Regions from separate parts of the Levilactobacillus yiduensis genome, predicted to be linked through region 3. Evidence: predicted binding sites of a transcription regulator. Region 3 holds the regulator's gene; each other region holds the start of a gene.
What was found. Region 3 encodes CtsR, which represses protease genes until heat stress. Its sites were predicted from a motif close to TTGGTCAAAAAAGGTCAAANA; they were not measured.
Positions count from the first base shown of each region.

Region 1 (4,326 bases), on a different contig from region 3:
TTGCCCGGCGGATGTACCAGTTGCTCAAGCAATTCTACGATTTGGAAAGTGAATTGCTGGTGCGGCGTAAAATGAAGCTCAAAAAAAATAACCTGTACATTGTCCGAGTCAAAACGGGAGCCACGGAAGTCTTATCCGACCTCGGTATCTTTGACGGGATGCAGCTGTTGGAGTCCGTGCCAGATGAAATCTTAAACGATGACATGCGGGTCCGCTCTTATTTGCGCGGTGCCTTTCTGGCGGGCGGGTCCGTCAACAACCCCGAAACCAGTCGCTACCACCTGGAAATCTACTCACTATACGAGGAGCACAACCAGATGATTGCGGAAATGATGAACCGTTATGACTTGAATGCTCGGACCATCGTGCGACGGAGTGGGTACATCACGTACTTGAAGGGTGCCGAAAAGATTGCGGACTTCCTGTCCCTGATTGGCGCCACCACGGCCATGCTGCGGTTCGAAGACGTCCGCATCATGCGGGACATGCGCAACTCGGTCAATCGGTTGGTCAACTGTGAAAACGCCAATATGGACAAGGTGGCCAACGCCTCGACCCGACAGCTCGATAACATTCAGTTTATTGAAGCCACGGTCGGCCTGGGGCAACTTCCAATCAAGTTACGTGAAGTTGCTGAAACGCGGATGGCCCATCAAGAGGTCAGTTTGAAAGAACTCGGTGACCTGGTTCCCGGCGGTCCTATTTCCAAGTCCGGTATCAATCACCGCTTACGTAAAATCAATGACTATGCCAAGCACCTTCGTGAAGAAGCTTCGGCGTAGGGGAAAGCGACTTTCAGCTAATGGTGCTGGGGGCCGTTTTTTCTGTTAGTCTTTAAAAATTGCAAGCTTGAAAGTAGCCAGGGCCATTGTGACACTTGAGTTCATGACGGAAAATTAGTTTCTGAACGCAAGATAGTTCGTGCTGGCCGCCTGACCGTTCGCCAAATTTGGACCGTGACGCTGTGGGAAGGACCGGTCGAAGCCCAAGAGCGGTCTTCAACCTCGCTTCGAGCCGAAAACCACGTCTCGAAGACGCCCGTTTTCAAGCAGTTCACTTGAAAACGCCCACTGCTGAGTCCAAATTTAGCTCACTCACGGCTACGTGGCAGATTGCCATTAATGTTTGCCATTTCAGCGATGCCACTAACTGGGCCAACACCACTGGGGGGCGCTGAATTGCCGGTTGACGCCGACGGATTGGCGCTTCTCAGTCCCACCGAATTGGATTAGATGTGACTGTAGTTCACCTGTTGCCAAGGACTAACCTAACCGACTAGTGAAACATCTCTGTAGCCGGGAGTCCGCTAAATATGAGCTCAGCCGTGGGAGTTCCCTTAGCGGCATGGTTCATGCCGGTTAGGGAACTGGCGATTTTGAGACGCGAACTTCGGCTCAAAGTCGAGGAGACGAGACCGCTTCTTGGCTTGTCCCGCCGCCCACCGCGTTCCGGCTCATATTTGGCGGACGGGAGGCGGCCAGCCCCCACATCTCTGACAGCCGCAGGTGATGGGGGGCTAACTTTAATGTCTGCAATCCCCGTCAGCTAGGTATTATCAGGTATTTTGCGTTTGCAATCTTTGGTTAGTCTTAATCTCTGAATCGAAAAGACAAGCTCAACCGATCCGTTAGTGGTGGGACTCAAGTGTTTAGTGCAAAAAAAATAACACCAACCCAAGCCGGGCCGGTGTTATTTTTAATTAGTCGATTACTTCTTTTGTTCGCTACTGTTGGTCATGATGTGGTCAATCAAACCATAATCAACGGCTTCTTGCGCACTCAAGTAGTTGTCCCGTTCGGTATCTTGGTTCAGACGTTCAACGGGTTGACCAGAGTTTTCAGCCAAAATCTTGTTGATCAATTCACGGGTCTTCAAGATCTCACGTGCAGCAATTTCAATTTCAGTTTGTTGCCCTTGAGCACCACCTGATGGTTGGTGAATCATGACTTGGGCATGTGGCAATGCAAAACGCTTGCCCTTAGTCCCGGATGAAGCCAAGACACTGGCCATGGAAGCTGCCATCCCCAACGTAATGGTTTGCACGTCGGATTGGATGAAGTTCATGGTATCGTAAATGGCCAAGCCGGAAGAAACCACACCACCTGGTGAGTTGATGTACAACGAAATGTCCTTAGTGGAGTCTTGGGCGTCCAAGAAGAGCAATTGCGCAATGATGGCGTTTGCCATGTCATCTTCGATTGGGCCAGATAACATAATGATCCGGTCTTTTAAGAGTCGTGAATAGATATCATAGGCCCGTTCGCCACGGGATGATTGTTCAATAACTGTTGGTACTAAATTCATGACTAGATAGCCTCCCTTATTAACTATTGAATGGCTAGCGTTTCGCTAACATGTTGTTAGTGTACCGCTATGGTCAAAGTAGGTCAAACAATATGACTTACCATTTCGGCCAGAACCAATTAACTAAAACCATCATAACAGAGTTTGGCCAAACGTCACGTATTCTGTCAGTCGAATGGGGAGAGTGCTAACGCCGTGAACCGGGGTGGCAACGCTGTGAAGTCAATCAGAAGGGCGGTTTTAAGTGAATTTGCAAACACCCATCGATTGTGTCAGGAACCAGTGATCAGCGGCGACCAGCAGGCGGGCCAGTCCTTGCGGCGTAGCGGGCAGAAGGTTTGCTCACCGAACTTAGGCGACCACTTGCGTTGGTTAATTGACCGGTCACGCTACCGTTATTTATTTTTGCCAGTGGATATGGTTTACTTGAAATAACGAAAGGGGGTGGCGATTTGAAAATCCACGTGGAAGTTGATGAGACGGCATCGGAACCGGATGTGACCATTCGCGCGGCAGCTAATACGGACGTCAGTCAATTGGTGGCGGCCCTAGAAGCTGCCAGTGCTTCGGCCAAACGACTTACGCTACGCCAGCGCGGGCAGAATTATCAAGTCCGAGTCGGTAGCATTTTATTCCTGGAAGCGGCGGATCACCAAGTGATGGTCCACACGGCTGATGACGTCTACGTTACGCGACAGCCCTTGTACGAGCTGGCTGACGCGTTGCCCACAACTTTCCAGCGGGTCTCCAAGTCCGCCATCCTCAACCGTGAGCAAATCTTATCGTTGACCAAGTCCGTCACGGGTAATTTGGTTAAATTTCAGAAATCACACAAGCAACTCTACGTGTCGCGGCGCTACTACAAGGCGCTCAAAGAGGCACTAGAACGAGAGGGGTAAAGCAGATGCATCGAAATTGGTTTTGGGGTGTTTTCCTAGTGTTGGCGGCAGGTATCTTAGTGACCAGCCAACTGGGCATTTTCACCTATCATATTGGATTTTGGACGTTGTTGCTGGCGATGTTTTTAGTCGCGGCGTTTGTCGAAAGCGTGATTCACGTCACGGTAGGGGGGATGGTGTTTTCCTTAGCCTTTCTGGCCATCATCTTCGCTAAGCCGCTGGGGATTGCGACCCTGGCACCCTGGACGATTCTGGGGGCGGCGGTCCTGTTAACGGCGGGTCTGTCACTGATCATCAAGCCGCGTTGGCGCTGGCATCACCATGGCCCACGGGTAATCGTGAATGGTCAGGATTGGCATCACCGGCATGGCCACGACTGGGAAGAAGAGGACGTGCAGAACAGCGACGAGGCGGAAATTCTAGTTGACGTGAACATGAGTAGCAGTATTCGCTACCTGCAATCACAGGATTTTAAACGGGCCGTCATCAAGGTTTACATGGGTAATGCCAAGGTGTACTTCGACAACGTTGCGCTGAATCCAGACGGCGCAGAGATCGTGGTCGACGATTCATTTGGCGGCACGGAGTTGTTCATTCCTAAGAACTGGAACGTGCAAAATAACGTCAACACGGGCTTCGGCGCGGTTGAAGAAAAGGGCACGGCCACGCCCGACCGGACGACGCCACAAGTCACGATTCACGGGAATGTGTCCTTTGGTGGGGTCACGCTGATTTACATCTAATCCGGAAGAAATTTTCAACGACCCCTTGAATTTATATTCAGCATCAGGTATAGTAATTAGGTGCTCAAAAATACTGATGCTGATAGGCGCCCGTAGTGTAATGGATCGCACGTAAGATTCCGGTTCTTGAAATGGGGGTTCGATTCCCTCCGGGCGCACTTATAGTTAGGATAGGTCGTGATAGGACGTGAAAACGTTGCTATTGCGGTCTTTTCTTTTTGTTTGATGCAGATTAATCGTGGACAAATGTACACCGAAATGTACACCAATGTGACTGAAGGCGGTATACACCACTCGTGTACACCGCTAGATGATACCGTCCTATCTGGTATCTAGACCAGCTGGGATAAGGGTTTAGTCAGGCTATTAGATTATTTTAA
Region 1 is NZ_JAMXAZ010000003.1:75,825-80,150, reverse strand. It holds gene whiA (DNA-binding protein WhiA) at 1-782, shown strand, start outside; gene clpP (ATP-dependent Clp endopeptidase proteolytic subunit ClpP) at 1,708-2,304, opposite strand; gene NGM66_RS02755 (hypothetical protein) at 2,572-2,739, shown strand; gene NGM66_RS02750 (LytTR family DNA-binding domain-containing protein) at 2,757-3,203, shown strand; gene NGM66_RS02745 (LiaF transmembrane domain-containing protein) at 3,209-3,946, shown strand; tRNA gene NGM66_RS02740 (tRNA-Arg) at 4,033-4,104, shown strand.
Region 1: a site for CtsR is predicted at 2,374-2,394, ahead of clpP (ATP-dependent Clp endopeptidase proteolytic subunit ClpP). Genes of this name have one in related genera too.

Region 2 (4,326 bases), on a different contig from region 3:
GAATGTTCAGTGACCGCGCCAAGATGGACGAATGCGAGGTACGCCCGCCTAAGTCCGTCACGAAGCCCAGGATGTACTTGGCATCCACTGAGACCGTGTCACTGGGAATCAGATCATGCGTGACCACGACGACGGGTTCCTTGAGCAATGCCAGATCCGGCAACTTCACGCCCAGCAAATGTGCCGTGACCCGCTTGGTAATGTCATGGAGGTCACTGACCCGCTCTTGCATGTACGCGTTTTGTTCCTTCAACCGGCCTTCGTAAATGTTGGCCACGCTCGCCAAGGCAACTTCGGCATTGATCCGCTCGGTTTTGATCTGTGTCTCAACGGCACCAATGAATTCTGGGTCCTGGAGCATCTCAATGTGGGCACTAAAAACCTGGGCACTATCAGCGCCCAGGTTTTTAGTTGCACGAGTTTTAATCGTCTCGACTTCTGAGACGGCTGCTTCAAGGGCCTGATGGAATCGATTTAATTCGTAATCAAGATTAGTGATTGACCGTCTTTTTGTGCGAAGGTCTGGTTCAACAAACCGGTATACCCGGCCGCAAGCCACCCCATCACTGGCGGCAATTCCCTTGAGCATCGCTCTCATTAGTCAGATAAACCCTCTTTTTTCAACGTTTCAGCCACTGCCTTCATGGCATCTGCTTCGTCGTCGCCGTCAGTCGTGATGGTGATGCTGGCGTTTTGGCCAACACCTAAGGACATAACGCCCATGATGGACTTCAAGTTAACGGACTTGTCTTGGTACTGCAAGCTAACTTCTGAGTTGAACTTGCTAGCAGCTTGAACTAATAACGTCGCTGGACGGGCGTGGATACCAGTTTCTGCAGTGACACGAAATTCGCGTTTTTCCATAATTGATCGATCTCCTTTAAGCTTAGGTTGATTTCTTAATCTAACGTGACTCACCCTGACCTTGCGCATGGGCCAAACAACCATTTGGTGAGTTACGCCTACCTTCTAAGAATATCAATCTCGCCTGCAAATTACAAGCATTCATGAACCGCTTACATCAAATAATCATGATTCAGCCTCATTTTGGGCATCGTCGTCATAACGATAGATGAGCTTACCACCCTTGTGGGCCTGACCCACCACCCGTTTCCGTGTTTCAAAGGCCATGAACGCTTTTTGAAACGCTGGAAATTCTTCTGGTGTGACTTCAAATTCATCTAATTTCTTATCTTTCAGCTGATTCATCAGATCAGTAAAATCTTTTGCCAAAGTTTTATTCCTCCTCTTTAAGGTGAGTTGTTTGGGGGGTATCCCAACAGGTGCTCACCAGGCTGAGACTAACAGTATACCCGGAATTGCCGGGACACACCACTTTTTTATCTGTTGCCGAAACGCCGTTAGTAAGGTCGCCAACCCTTAAACCATTCAGCACCAACGCTAATCATTTTCGAATCTTAGCATGGTGCTGAAGGCTTGGTCAGACGCGATTTCCCCCCTACCATTCTAGTCTAGCACGCACTCTACCATCCAGGTAGTCAACGCCTCAGAATATACCCCGTTTTTAAAGATTTGGCCGTTTTCAAGTAGTGATTTTAGCATTCTACCTAGGAGAGTGCTAGAATGAAAATGTTCGCTGGAGATACCCCATTTTGCACCGCTTGTGCCCCGAAACAAATTACTTGCACGGGGACGTGAACGCGGTATAATGTGGTCAATGGTCAAGAAAGGTCAAACCCTTTTGAACGGACCTGCGTGGGTGTTTCCCACGAGAATTCCAGGCAAGAAAGGAGACGACAAGATGCTATGTCAAAATTGCCACCGCAATGAAGCAACGATTCACCTGTACATGAGTGTGAACGGGCAGCGGCAACAAGTTGACCTATGCCAAAATTGTTACCAACTGCTTAAGCAGCAACAAAACGATTCTGGAAATGGAGGTGGCCGTATGGCACAAGATCCATTCGGCTTTGGCAACCTGGATGATATTTTCCGGGCAATGCAAGGCGGCAACAGCAACGATCAAGCTGACTACCGGCAATCCGGTGCCCAATCTGGTCAACCGACCCAACCGACCGGCAACAACGGGGGTAAGGGCAATGGCCTACTCAGTCAGTACGGCTTGAACCTGACCCAGCTGGCGAAGGATGGTAAGGTTGATCCCGTCATTGGTCGGGACAAGGAGACGGCTCAAGTCATCGAAATTCTCAATCGCCGGACCAAGAACAACCCCGTGTTGATCGGGGAAGCCGGTGTTGGGAAGACGGCCGTCATCGAAGGCCTTGCGGAACGCATTGTTGAAGGCAACGTTCCTGAAAAATTAGCCAATAAGCAAATCATTCGGTTGGACGTGGTGTCACTGGTTCAAGGAACCGGGATCCGCGGTCAATTTGAACAACGGATGCAACAATTGATGAAGGAAGTCCAGAGCAATCCGGACATCATCCTCTTTATTGACGAAATCCATGAAATCATGGGTGCCGGCAACGCTGAAGGTGGCATGGACGCGGGTAACGTCTTGAAACCAGCCTTGGCACGGGGAGACTTCCAACTCATCGGGGCTACGACTTTAAATGAATACAGAGATATTGAAAAGGACCAAGCCCTGGCACGGCGGTTCCAACCCGTTACGGTCAACGAACCGAGTGCTGATGAAGCCGTCAAGATTTTACAAGGCATCCAAAAGAAGTATGAAGATTACCACCACGTTCACTACACGGACGATGCCATTGAGGCTGCCGTTCGCCTGTCTGACCGTTACATCCAAGACCGCTTCTTACCCGACAAGGCCATTGACCTGTTGGATGAAGCCGGTTCACGGAAGAACTTAACGATCAACGTGGCTGACCCGAAGGCCATTGACGAAAAGATCAAGGGTGCTGAGGAGCAGAAGCAGGCCGCTTTGAAGCAGGAAGACTACGAAAAAGCCGCCTACTACCGTGATCAGGTCAACAAGTTAGAAAAGTCCAAGGAGACCGCCATGAACGCCGAACAAGATCAATCGGCCACGGTCACCGTTAAGGACATGCAAGACATCGTTGAAGAAAAGACGTCGATTCCAGTTGGCGAGCTGGCAGCTAAGGAACAACATCAGCTGCAAAGCCTCCCCGCTGATTTGGAAAAGCACGTCATCGGCCAAAACGAAGCCGTCGACAAGGTTGCGCGGGCCATTCGCCGGAACCGTATCGGGTTGAACGGCACGGGTCGGCCAATCGGGTCCTTCCTCTTCGTGGGACCAACTGGTGTTGGGAAGACGGAATTAGCCAAGCAATTGGCCAATGAACTCTTCGGCTCCCAAGAGGCCATGATTCGCTTTGACATGTCAGAATACATGGAACCACATTCCATTTCTAAGTTGATCGGGTCACCACCTGGCTACGTCGGCTATGAAGAAGCTGGCCAATTGACGGAACAAGTCCGTCGCCACCCGTACACCTTGATTCTGCTGGACGAAATTGAAAAGGCCCACCCCGACGTCATGAACATGTTCTTACAAATTCTTGACGACGGTCGCTTGACCGATTCTCAAGGCCGGACAGTTTCCTTCAAGGATACCCTGATCATCATGACCAGTAACGCCGGGACCGGTGACGCTGAAGCCAATGTTGGGTTCGGTGCTGCCGCTGAAGGCAAGACCCACTCTGTTCTGGGCAACCTGACCAACTACTTCAAGCCAGAATTTTTGAACCGGTTTGACGATATCATCGAGTTCAATTCCTTGAGCAAGGAAAACTTGATGCACATCGTTGACTTAATGATTGGTGACGTCAACAATATGTTGGCTGGTCAAGGCCTGCACATTCACGTCACTGAACCAGTTGAGGAACAGCTTGTGACTAAAGGGTATAACCCAGCTATGGGTGCTCGTCCATTGCGGCGAGTCATCCAAGAAGAAATTGAAGATCGGATTGCGGACTTCTACCTTGATCACGCGGACGTTAAGAACCTCGTGGCCAAGATTGAAGACGGCAAGATCGTCTTAGCTGCCGACACCGAAGCCAACAAGGCTGACACGGCGGAATCTAAGGCTGATACCGATAAGCAGTAACTTGATTAAACGACAGTTGCCTCCGGGTGGCTGTCGTTTTTTTGGTTTGACCGCAACATTGGACGGTTCTGGCCGCCTTACCGTCCGTTAGATATGAGTCGGAACGCGGTGGGCGGGCGGACGGACCGAGCCAAGGAACGGTCTCGGCCCTCGCCTTTGAGCCGAAGAACGCATCTCAAAGACGCCAGGATTCTAAGTGGCATCAGGTCATGCCGCTTAGAATCCTCCCACGGCTGAACTCATATCTAACGAACTCTCGGCTACGATGGTTTTTACAGACGATACTCGGTCCTACCTATCCAACCATTTCCACTCGC
Region 2 is NZ_JAMXAZ010000023.1:32,443-36,768, reverse strand. It holds gene ptsP (phosphoenolpyruvate--protein phosphotransferase) at 1-598, opposite strand, end outside; gene NGM66_RS11450 (phosphocarrier protein HPr) at 598-864, opposite strand; gene ykzS (protein YkzS) at 1,030-1,233, opposite strand; gene NGM66_RS11440 (ATP-dependent Clp protease ATP-binding subunit) at 1,763-4,009, shown strand.
Region 2: a site for CtsR is predicted at 1,679-1,699, ahead of NGM66_RS11440 (ATP-dependent Clp protease ATP-binding subunit). Genes of this name have one in related genera too.

Region 3 (4,326 bases):
AAAACTCTTGGGATGAACTGGAAGCCTTGACCAAGCACGCTGAGAGCCTCTTACAGAAGCTGGGACTGGCTTATCACGTCATTACCCTGACGACCAGTGACATGAGCTTTACGGCGGCTATGACACATGATTTGGAAGTTTGGTTCCCAGAACAAAACACGTACCGGGAAATTTCTAGTTGCTCAAACACCACGGACTTCCAAGCACGGCGGGCACATATCCAATACCGTGACGACAATGGCAAGTTGCAATACGTTCACGCGCTGAACGGGTCTGGCTTAGCCGTTGGCCGGACGGTCGCAGCCATTTTGGAAAACTACCAAAACGCCGATGGCACCGTAACGATTCCAGACGTGCTGGTTCCTTACATGGGCGGCGTCACGAAGATTACGAAATAGGTTCCTCTCTCCGTCAGCGCCACAAGCACTCCGCCTGCTATGGGGAACGGTTCCAGCCAAAGAACGGGCTTCCACCTCGCGCCAAAGCCTCGCTAAGACCGCGAGTCTCTGAAGGCGTCCCACCCAGTAACCTGGCCTAAAACGCCAGCTAACTGGGTCGACACAGCTGGCTCCACACTTGTGGCGCTGACTCCGGCTGAACTGTTTTTGCACCACGTCACTTTGACTCTTGGTAGTCGGTGGCAGGGTTCGGCTCGGTTTCTGTGTAACAGGAAGCGACTGGGTCGACGCAAGTAAATAAACATCAAAAGTGGTCTCACGCAGTTACTGGCAGCAGTGGCCGAGATAGCGACCAGGGGTCAGGGCAAATGTCCTGGCCTTTTTATTTGGTCTTGATCAGGGGGCGCTGAGGGATTGGGAGAGGGAATCAGGCATAGCGGCAGAAAGATTTTTAGGTAAACACTCATTTTTTTGAATATTTTTGTAATTTCTTATTGACGCGTCTAGGTCCTTCGTATAAAATAGTTTTTGTTGGTTAATTCCGACAGCCAAGAGAGGCTGTCAGTGGAGTGGCCGCGCATCGTCGTGATTGATAAATTCAAATTATTTTGAAAAAAAGCTGGCTTTTTCTTCGCTAGTAGGTTAGAATATTATTTGTTGCTTACCGGGTAGTTATTCAGCTAACGAATATTTATTCAAAATATTTCAAAAAAGTTGTTGACATCATTTGCTCGGCATGGTAAATTATAATAGTTGTTTCAAACGAGAACATTGTTTCTCATTTGAAAGTCCATGGAGGATTAGCTCAGTTGGGAGAGCGTCTGCCTTACAAGCAGAGGGTCACAGGTTCGAGCCCTGTATCCTCCATCGGGACCACGGTCCCTGGCGGTTAGTTCGCCAACGTTGCAGGTGTGGCGGAACTGGCAGACGCGCTAGATTTAGGTTCTAGTGTCTTATGACGTGGGGGTTCGAGTCCCTTCACCTGCATAACTAAATATTGCAAAATATTTTAAAAATATTTTGCCGACTTAGCTCAGTTGGCAGAGCATCTCACTAGTAATGAGGAGGTCGGAGGTTCGAATCCTCTAGTCGGCATGGCACCTTTAATTTAATAGCCAATTTGCGGAAGTAGTTCAGTGGTAGAACATCACCTTGCCATGGTGGGGGTCGCGGGTTCGAATCCCGTCTTCCGCTTTTGCCCTTTTGCCGGGGTGGCGGAATTGGCAGACGCACAGGACTTAAAATCCTGCGGTCAGTGATGACCGTACCGGTTCGATCCCGGTCCTCGGCATTTAACTTAATAATAATTATGCACCCATAGCGCAACTGGATAGAGTGTCTGACTACGAATCAGAAGGTTGTAGGTTCGACTCCTACTGGGTGCATTTTTGTCGCTTATGTTTTAGCGCATAAGCACTTTTCGGGAAGTAGCTCAGCTTGGTAGAGCACCTGGTTTGGGACCAGGGGGTCGCAGGTTCGAATCCTGTCTTCCCGATTAACTGACAACTAAGTCAGCGGGCTATTTCGGGAAGTAGCTCAGCTTGGTAGAGCACCACGTTCGGGACGTGGGGGTCGCAAGTTCAAATCTTGTCTTCCCGATTTTTTTATCCCGAATTTACATAAAAATTGTTTGTCGGTCGACTCCTTACTAATCGTTTGGAAGTCGGCCGTTTTTTTGTTATGCTTATCTTCCAGAACTTCTGTAGGGTTTGCGGTCTAATCCGTTGCATTTTTATGGAAAGTTCGTATAATATTAGTCAACATTAGTCAGAAGAACTGCACCGAAGGGGGGACGATAATGGAGAATCAAAATATTTCAGATATTATTGAGTCTTACCTCAAGCAGATTTTGGCTGAGTCTCAGCAGGTGGAGATCCGGCGCGCGGAAATCGCTGATCAATTCAACGTAGTACCTTCCCAGATCAATTACGTGATCAAGACCCGTTTTACGATTCAAGATGGTTACGTCGTGGAGAGTAAACGTGGTGGCGGCGGGTACATTCGAATCGAAAAGGTCAAGTTGCTGGATAACTTGGATTTCATCGATTCCTTGGTTAGCGCGGTGGGTGATCAGGTTACTCGCCACGATGGCTTGGCCGTTGTGCGGAGCCTATTTGAGGCTGGTACCATTAATCGGCGTGAGGCCAATATCATTTTGGCTGCGATCGAAAAGGATGCTGTTCACACTGGCGACCGCCAGACCAGTGAACGGGTCCGCGCCCAGATTTTGGTATCGATTTTAAACCACTTACGTTACGAGAGTTAAGAAAGTGAGGAGTTGCAATGGATAACCTATTTACACCGAGTGCTAAGAGCGTCCTTGTTTTGGCACAGGAACAAGCAAAATATTTCAAGCACCAAGCAGTCGGTACGGAACACTTGCTGTTAGCCCTCACCATTGAAAAGAACGGGATTGCCAACAAGGTTTTACAACAATTCTCCGTTAGCGACGATGATGTCCGCGAAGAGATCGAACGGTTCACGGGTTACGGGACCTTAGCCAACATGGATAAGGACAGCTACCTGCCGTACTCACCGAAAGCCAAGTCGATGCTGGCCTTAGCCGGTGACGAAGCCAAGCGCTTGGGTGCCACTAAGATTGGTACGGAACACTTACTGTTGGCTTTACTCAGTGATGACACGATCTTATCGTCACGGATCTTGAAAAACTTAAACGTTGAACTGGCCGACGCTCGCAAGGTTGTTTTGCGTAAGCTCGGTATTGCGGACACACCGAAGCGGCGGAACGCGGACCGGACACGGCGCAACACGCCTCAAGGTGGTACGCCAACGCTGGATTCTTTGGCCCGTAACTTAACGGATGCAGCCAAGGAAGGACGGATGGATCCAACTGTCGGCCGTGATAAGGAAGTTAAGCGGGTCATTCAAATCCTGAGTCGGCGGACCAAGAACAACCCAGTATTGATCGGTGAACCCGGGGTCGGGAAGACGGCGATTGCGGAAGGCTTAGCCCAACGCATCGTGGCCGGCAACGTCCCTGATGATATGAAGAACAAGCGCTTGATGATGCTCGACATGGGCTCGTTGGTCGCTGGCACCAAGTACCGGGGCGAATTTGAAGACCGGTTGAAGAAAGTCATCGAAGAAATCTATAACGATGGTCAAGTTATTCTCTTCATTGATGAATTACACACGCTGATCGGTGCCGGTGGTGCTGAAGGGGCCATTGATGCGTCAAACATTTTGAAGCCGGCCTTGGCTCGTGGCGAACTCCAAACCATTGGGGCAACGACGCTGGACGAATACCAAAAGTACATTGAATCCGATGCCGCTTTGGAACGGCGATTTGCCACTGTCCAAGTCAATGAACCAACGCCGGACGAAGCCAAGGAAATCTTGGATGGCTTGCGGCCGCGGTATGAGGACCACCATCACGTCAACATTACTGATGACGCCATTGACCAAGCTGTTAAGCTGTCAACGCGTTACATCAGTGACCGGTTCTTGCCTGACAAGGCCATCGATCTGATGGATGAAGCGTCAGCCAAGGTTCGAATCGACCAAATGGACAAGCCGACCGCCGCATCCAAGCAAGCGCAAGAACTTAAGGACTTGGCGGATGAAAAGGAAAAGGCCATTGAAGACCAAGACTTCGAACGCGCCGCTAAGCTCCGGACTGAAGAAATGGCCTTGCGTGAAAAGGTCGATGCACGGGCAGCCAAGGATGCCGCTAAGGCGGACACGGATGACCGTCATTACAGTCTCAATGTGACTGGCGAAGATGTGGCCGATGTGGTCGCTGAATGGACCGGTGTTCCGGTAACACAATTGAAGCAAACGGATGCGGATCGCCTGGTTAATTTGGAAAAGATCTTGCACGAACGGGTCATTGGTCAAGAAGAAGCAGTCTCGGCCGTTTCGCGGGCCATCCGACGGGCACGGTCTGGCTTAAAGGATCCGAACCGGC
Region 3 is NZ_JAMXAZ010000018.1:45,314-49,639, reverse strand. It holds gene serS (serine--tRNA ligase) at 1-398, shown strand, start outside; tRNA gene NGM66_RS10285 (tRNA-Val) at 1,193-1,265, shown strand; tRNA gene NGM66_RS10280 (tRNA-Leu) at 1,304-1,385, shown strand; tRNA gene NGM66_RS10275 (tRNA-Thr) at 1,421-1,493, shown strand; tRNA gene NGM66_RS10270 (tRNA-Gly) at 1,521-1,592, shown strand; tRNA gene NGM66_RS10265 (tRNA-Leu) at 1,604-1,689, shown strand; tRNA gene NGM66_RS10260 (tRNA-Arg) at 1,710-1,783, shown strand; tRNA gene NGM66_RS10255 (tRNA-Pro) at 1,820-1,893, shown strand; tRNA gene NGM66_RS10250 (tRNA-Pro) at 1,924-1,997, shown strand; gene NGM66_RS10245 (CtsR family transcriptional regulator) at 2,197-2,664, shown strand; gene NGM66_RS10240 (ATP-dependent Clp protease ATP-binding subunit) at 2,682-4,326, shown strand, end outside.

Region 4 (4,326 bases), on a different contig from region 3:
AAGACTGATGTGCCGGTCTATTACTATGGCACCAAGGACCGCGATGATTTTCAAGCCAAGAACATCAAGCGGTCTACGACGGGCTCTAACTTCGACGTGTACCATGGGGATGAATTCTTAGGCAACTTTGAAATTCATTTGTATGGCGAACACAACGTCTTGAACAGTCTGGCAGTCATTGCCGTTTCTTACTTTGAAAAGGTCAATATGGACGAAATCAAGCGTGAATTGGCTGACTTCAAGGGTGTTAAGCGTCGTTTCACGGAACGTAAAGTTGCTGATATGACCATCATTGACGACTACGCCCACCATCCATCTGAGATCAAGGCGACGTTGGATGCCGCACGGCAAAAGTACCCTGATAAGGAAATCATCGCAGTCTTCCAGCCACATACGTTCAGCCGGACGATTGCCTTGATGGATGACTTTGCCAAGAGTTTGAACTTAGCTGACCGGGTCTTCTTGACCAACATCTTCAGCTCGGCTCGGGAAACTTCTGGGGCAGTCTCCAGCAAGGACTTAGCAGCAAAAATTGCTAAGGGTGGCGACATTTTGACGGTTGATAACATGTCCCCATTATTAGATTTCCATGACGCCGTTGTTGTCTTCATGGGTGCCGGTGACGTGCAAAAGTACGAACGGTCTTACGAAGAATTATTAAGTCATTTATCACTGAAAAATAACTAAATTTATGGGTGCTGATTGGTGATTCTTCACTGGTCAGCACCTTTTTTGTTAGGCAAATTGGTCTGTACCTCTGATAGGGTGAACGGATTATCTATAAAAATGACACCCATTAGAATCGCTGTTATGGTGGGCATTTAACCCACTTAATGCATTCGCTAGAAATGAGTTGCACTTTTATTGAGAACCTGTATTCTAGTAAATTAAGGACGCGACTGGTCCTGTAATTTTTTTCAGGGGAGCGAGTGCAAGTGGAAGTTGGAACACAACATAATTGGTGGTACAACCAGCTATTTACCAATTGGAAAAAGTTTGAAATGATTTACGTGTCGATCTTGATTTTGCTACAGGTCGTGGTCTACGTGATTGTGCCTGACAGCATTGTTGGGATGGTTTCTGGTGTCGGGGGCGTCTTGTGCCTGGTCTACGGGATGAAAGGCCGGAAGATTTCGTTTATCTTCGGCTTCATTCAATGTGTCGCCATGACCTACGTCGCTTGGATCAGCCACGCCTATGGGTCTTTTGCAATGGATATTATTTATGTTATTTCACAACCCATTGGCTGGTACATGTGGGGTCACGATGAAGCGACCCGATCATTTAAGAAGACCACGCGTAACTGGATCTTTGCGGCGGCTTTTGTCGCTTGGGCGGCCGGCTGGTTGGTTCTGTCGCTGTTACACGGGCAGTTACCGTACTTTGATTCGGTCAACTTTGTGGTGAGTTTGATTGCCCAACTGCTGTACATCATGAAGTTCAAGGAAAACTGGTCACTGTGGATCGTCGTTAACGTGGTCAATGTCTTGTACTGGGGCATCTTAACCTTCCAGATTCTCACGGGTGCTACTAATGTCGGTACCTTAGGGGCCAACCTGTCTCAAGTGGCCTTGCAGATTGCCTTACTCTTCAATGCCGTTTACGCCAACAAAGTTTGGGCCAGCGGTGAAGCCGACAACGAGGGTGGCGCCGGTCAGTCAGCGACTAAATAGCGTGACCTTTCTTTTCCAGTTCTGAACACATTACTTGTGTTTACTATTAGATTTGGTAAAATATAGTCTAATAACCCTGTGGCTGGTTTATCAATCGCGATAGCTAAGGCAGGAAATGATTTGAAAAAGAAGGAGCGTTTCAATGAACAACTATGATCAGCAACCCCGGACGACAGTAAACACTGAGGTCGGCCTCAACAGCTTTATGACTAAAATGTTTGGCTGGATGGCTGCGGCCGTGTTGGTCTCTGCAGTGACGGCGTACCTGATGATTCCCATGGCAAGTCAAGCCCAGGGCCTACACGGTGCCGGTCTTTGGTTACCCATTATCGTCTGGTTTATTTTACCGTTCGTCATTAGCGGACAATCGATGAAACGGCCAACCGTCGCTTTAGTCGGGTTGTTTGTTTACGCGGTGATTACTGGTGGGGTCATCTCGACTTACGCCATGGTCTTCTCGGTGAATACGATGGCCGCTGCCTTTGTTTCTAGTGCTGCCGTCTTCGTGACGATGGCTGGTATCGGGGCCTTCACTAAGAAGGACTTGACCAAGCTGGGGACCCAAGCAACGGGGGCCTTGATTGGTCTGCTCGTGGCCATGGTCATCAACATGTTCTTGCGGATGCCATTGGCTTCACTAGTGTTATCCTTCGCCGCAGTCATTATCTTTGCGGCACTGACGGCCTGGGATACGCAACGGATGCAGAAGATGTACCTGCAATACGGTGACCAGGTCTCCACGACTGGGTTAGCCGTCAACGGGGCATTGCAACTGTACCTGGACTTCGTCAACTTATTCTTACAACTCTTACAAATTTTCGGAATCTTTGGTGGCAACAACGACTAACGGTTTCGCAAGGAAAGCCTGGGACTCAAGTGCCCGGGCTTTTTGTGTCAACAGGGAAGCTGGCAATCGGCTTAACCCTTGGTAGCCGTTAACTTGTCAACTAACTTCCGGAACTTGTCGGAGTTAGCCAGCTGTCTCAGCTGACACTGTGAGACGACTTGAGAGAGACTGATGGGCTTGCCAGATTTCCAAGCGCATCGGAAGCCCCAGTAGCCGGCGAGATACCTAGCTAACGTCGGCACTGACAGGAACGATATGACCGAGGCGCAAGTGTTCCAATGGTTTTCAGAGATTTCTTTTCGGGTTTACCTGTTTTTTTGGTAAAATAGACGTAGAATACTCGAGCGCGGCAGACCGTAGCTCGAAAGGAGCGTAACATGGCGGAAAAACGATTATTATTGATTGACGGAAACAGTGTCACGTTTAAGGCCTTCTTCGCGCTGTACACGGCGTTGGGTAAGTTTACCAACAGCGAAGGGCTGCATACGAACGCCATTTACGGCTTCAACACGATGCTAGAGATCATGTTGGACAAGGTGAAGCCCACGCACGCCTTGGTCGCCTTTGATGCGGGGAAAACCACGTTTCGGACTAAGATGTATGACGACTACAAGGGTGGCCGGGCCAAGACCGCACCCGAGTTGTCGGAACAATTTCCCTATGTCAAAGAACTTTTAGCGGCTCGCGGGATTCAGACCTATGAGCTGCCCGACTATGAAGCCGACGATATTATCGGGACCTTGGCCAAGCAGGCCGAGAAAAACGGGTTTACCACGACCATCGTGACCGGGGACCGGGACTTAACGCAGCTGGCTGACGACCACACGACTGTTTCCATTTCCAAGCGTGGGGTCACGGATATTGAGCATTACACACCGGCCTACGTCAAAGAAAAGATGGGTGTCACGCCCGAACAGATCATTGATATCAAGGGGCTCCAAGGAGATAACTCGGATAACTATCCCGGTGTCACGGGCGTGGGTCCCAAGCGGGCCGTGGATTTGATCGGCAAGTACGGGAGCATTGAAAACCTGTACGACCACATTGATGAAATTACCGCCAAGAAGCTCAAGGAACACCTGGTGGCTGACCATGACGAGGCCTTACTGTCCAAGAAGCTCGCAACGATTTTACGCGATGCGCCGGTGACGAAGCAGGTCAACGACTTGGTCTATCAGGGGGATGACCAAGAGAAGCTGGTGGAATTCTACCAACGGATGAACTTTAATCAATTCTTGAGCAAAATGAGCGTTGATGGGGAAGCCCCAACGGCCACGCCAGGCCTTAAGGACGTGGACTTCACGGTCTTGAAGGCAGATAACCTCCAAACGCTCCCGGCCTTTACGGACGGCTGTGAATTTTACTTGGAAATGCTGGGTGACAACTATCATCTGGCCGACTTTGATGGCTTTGTGATCGGCCATGAGGATCACTGGTGGGTTAGTCGCGATACCAGCCTCTTACAGCAGGCGCCCTTGAAGGACCTGTTAGAGTCGGCTGACGTGGCCAAACAGGTCTTTGACGCCAAGCGGACCTACGTGGCGTTGAATCGCTTAGGCGTCACGTTAGCGGGCGTTGACTGCGACCTGTTGATCGTGTCGTACCTGTTGAACACGTATGACAACAGTAATGACCTGGGGCGCGTGGCCATGGAACACGGTTATCACCAGGTGGCAACGGACGAAGACGTCTATGGCAAAGGGGCCAAGGAAGCGATTCCGGCCGACGACGTGGATTTCTTCTCCCATTTGGCACGGAAAGCTCGGGCCATCGAGCAACTCCGGCCACAATTATTCAAGGAGCTGG
Region 4 is NZ_JAMXAZ010000007.1:109,320-113,645, reverse strand. It holds gene murC (UDP-N-acetylmuramate--L-alanine ligase) at 1-687, shown strand, start outside; gene pnuC (nicotinamide riboside transporter PnuC) at 1,002-1,673, shown strand; gene NGM66_RS06015 (Bax inhibitor-1/YccA family protein) at 1,816-2,520, shown strand; gene polA (DNA polymerase I) at 2,898-4,326, shown strand, end outside.
Region 4: a site for CtsR is predicted at 1,726-1,746, ahead of NGM66_RS06015 (Bax inhibitor-1/YccA family protein). Genes of this name have one in related genera too.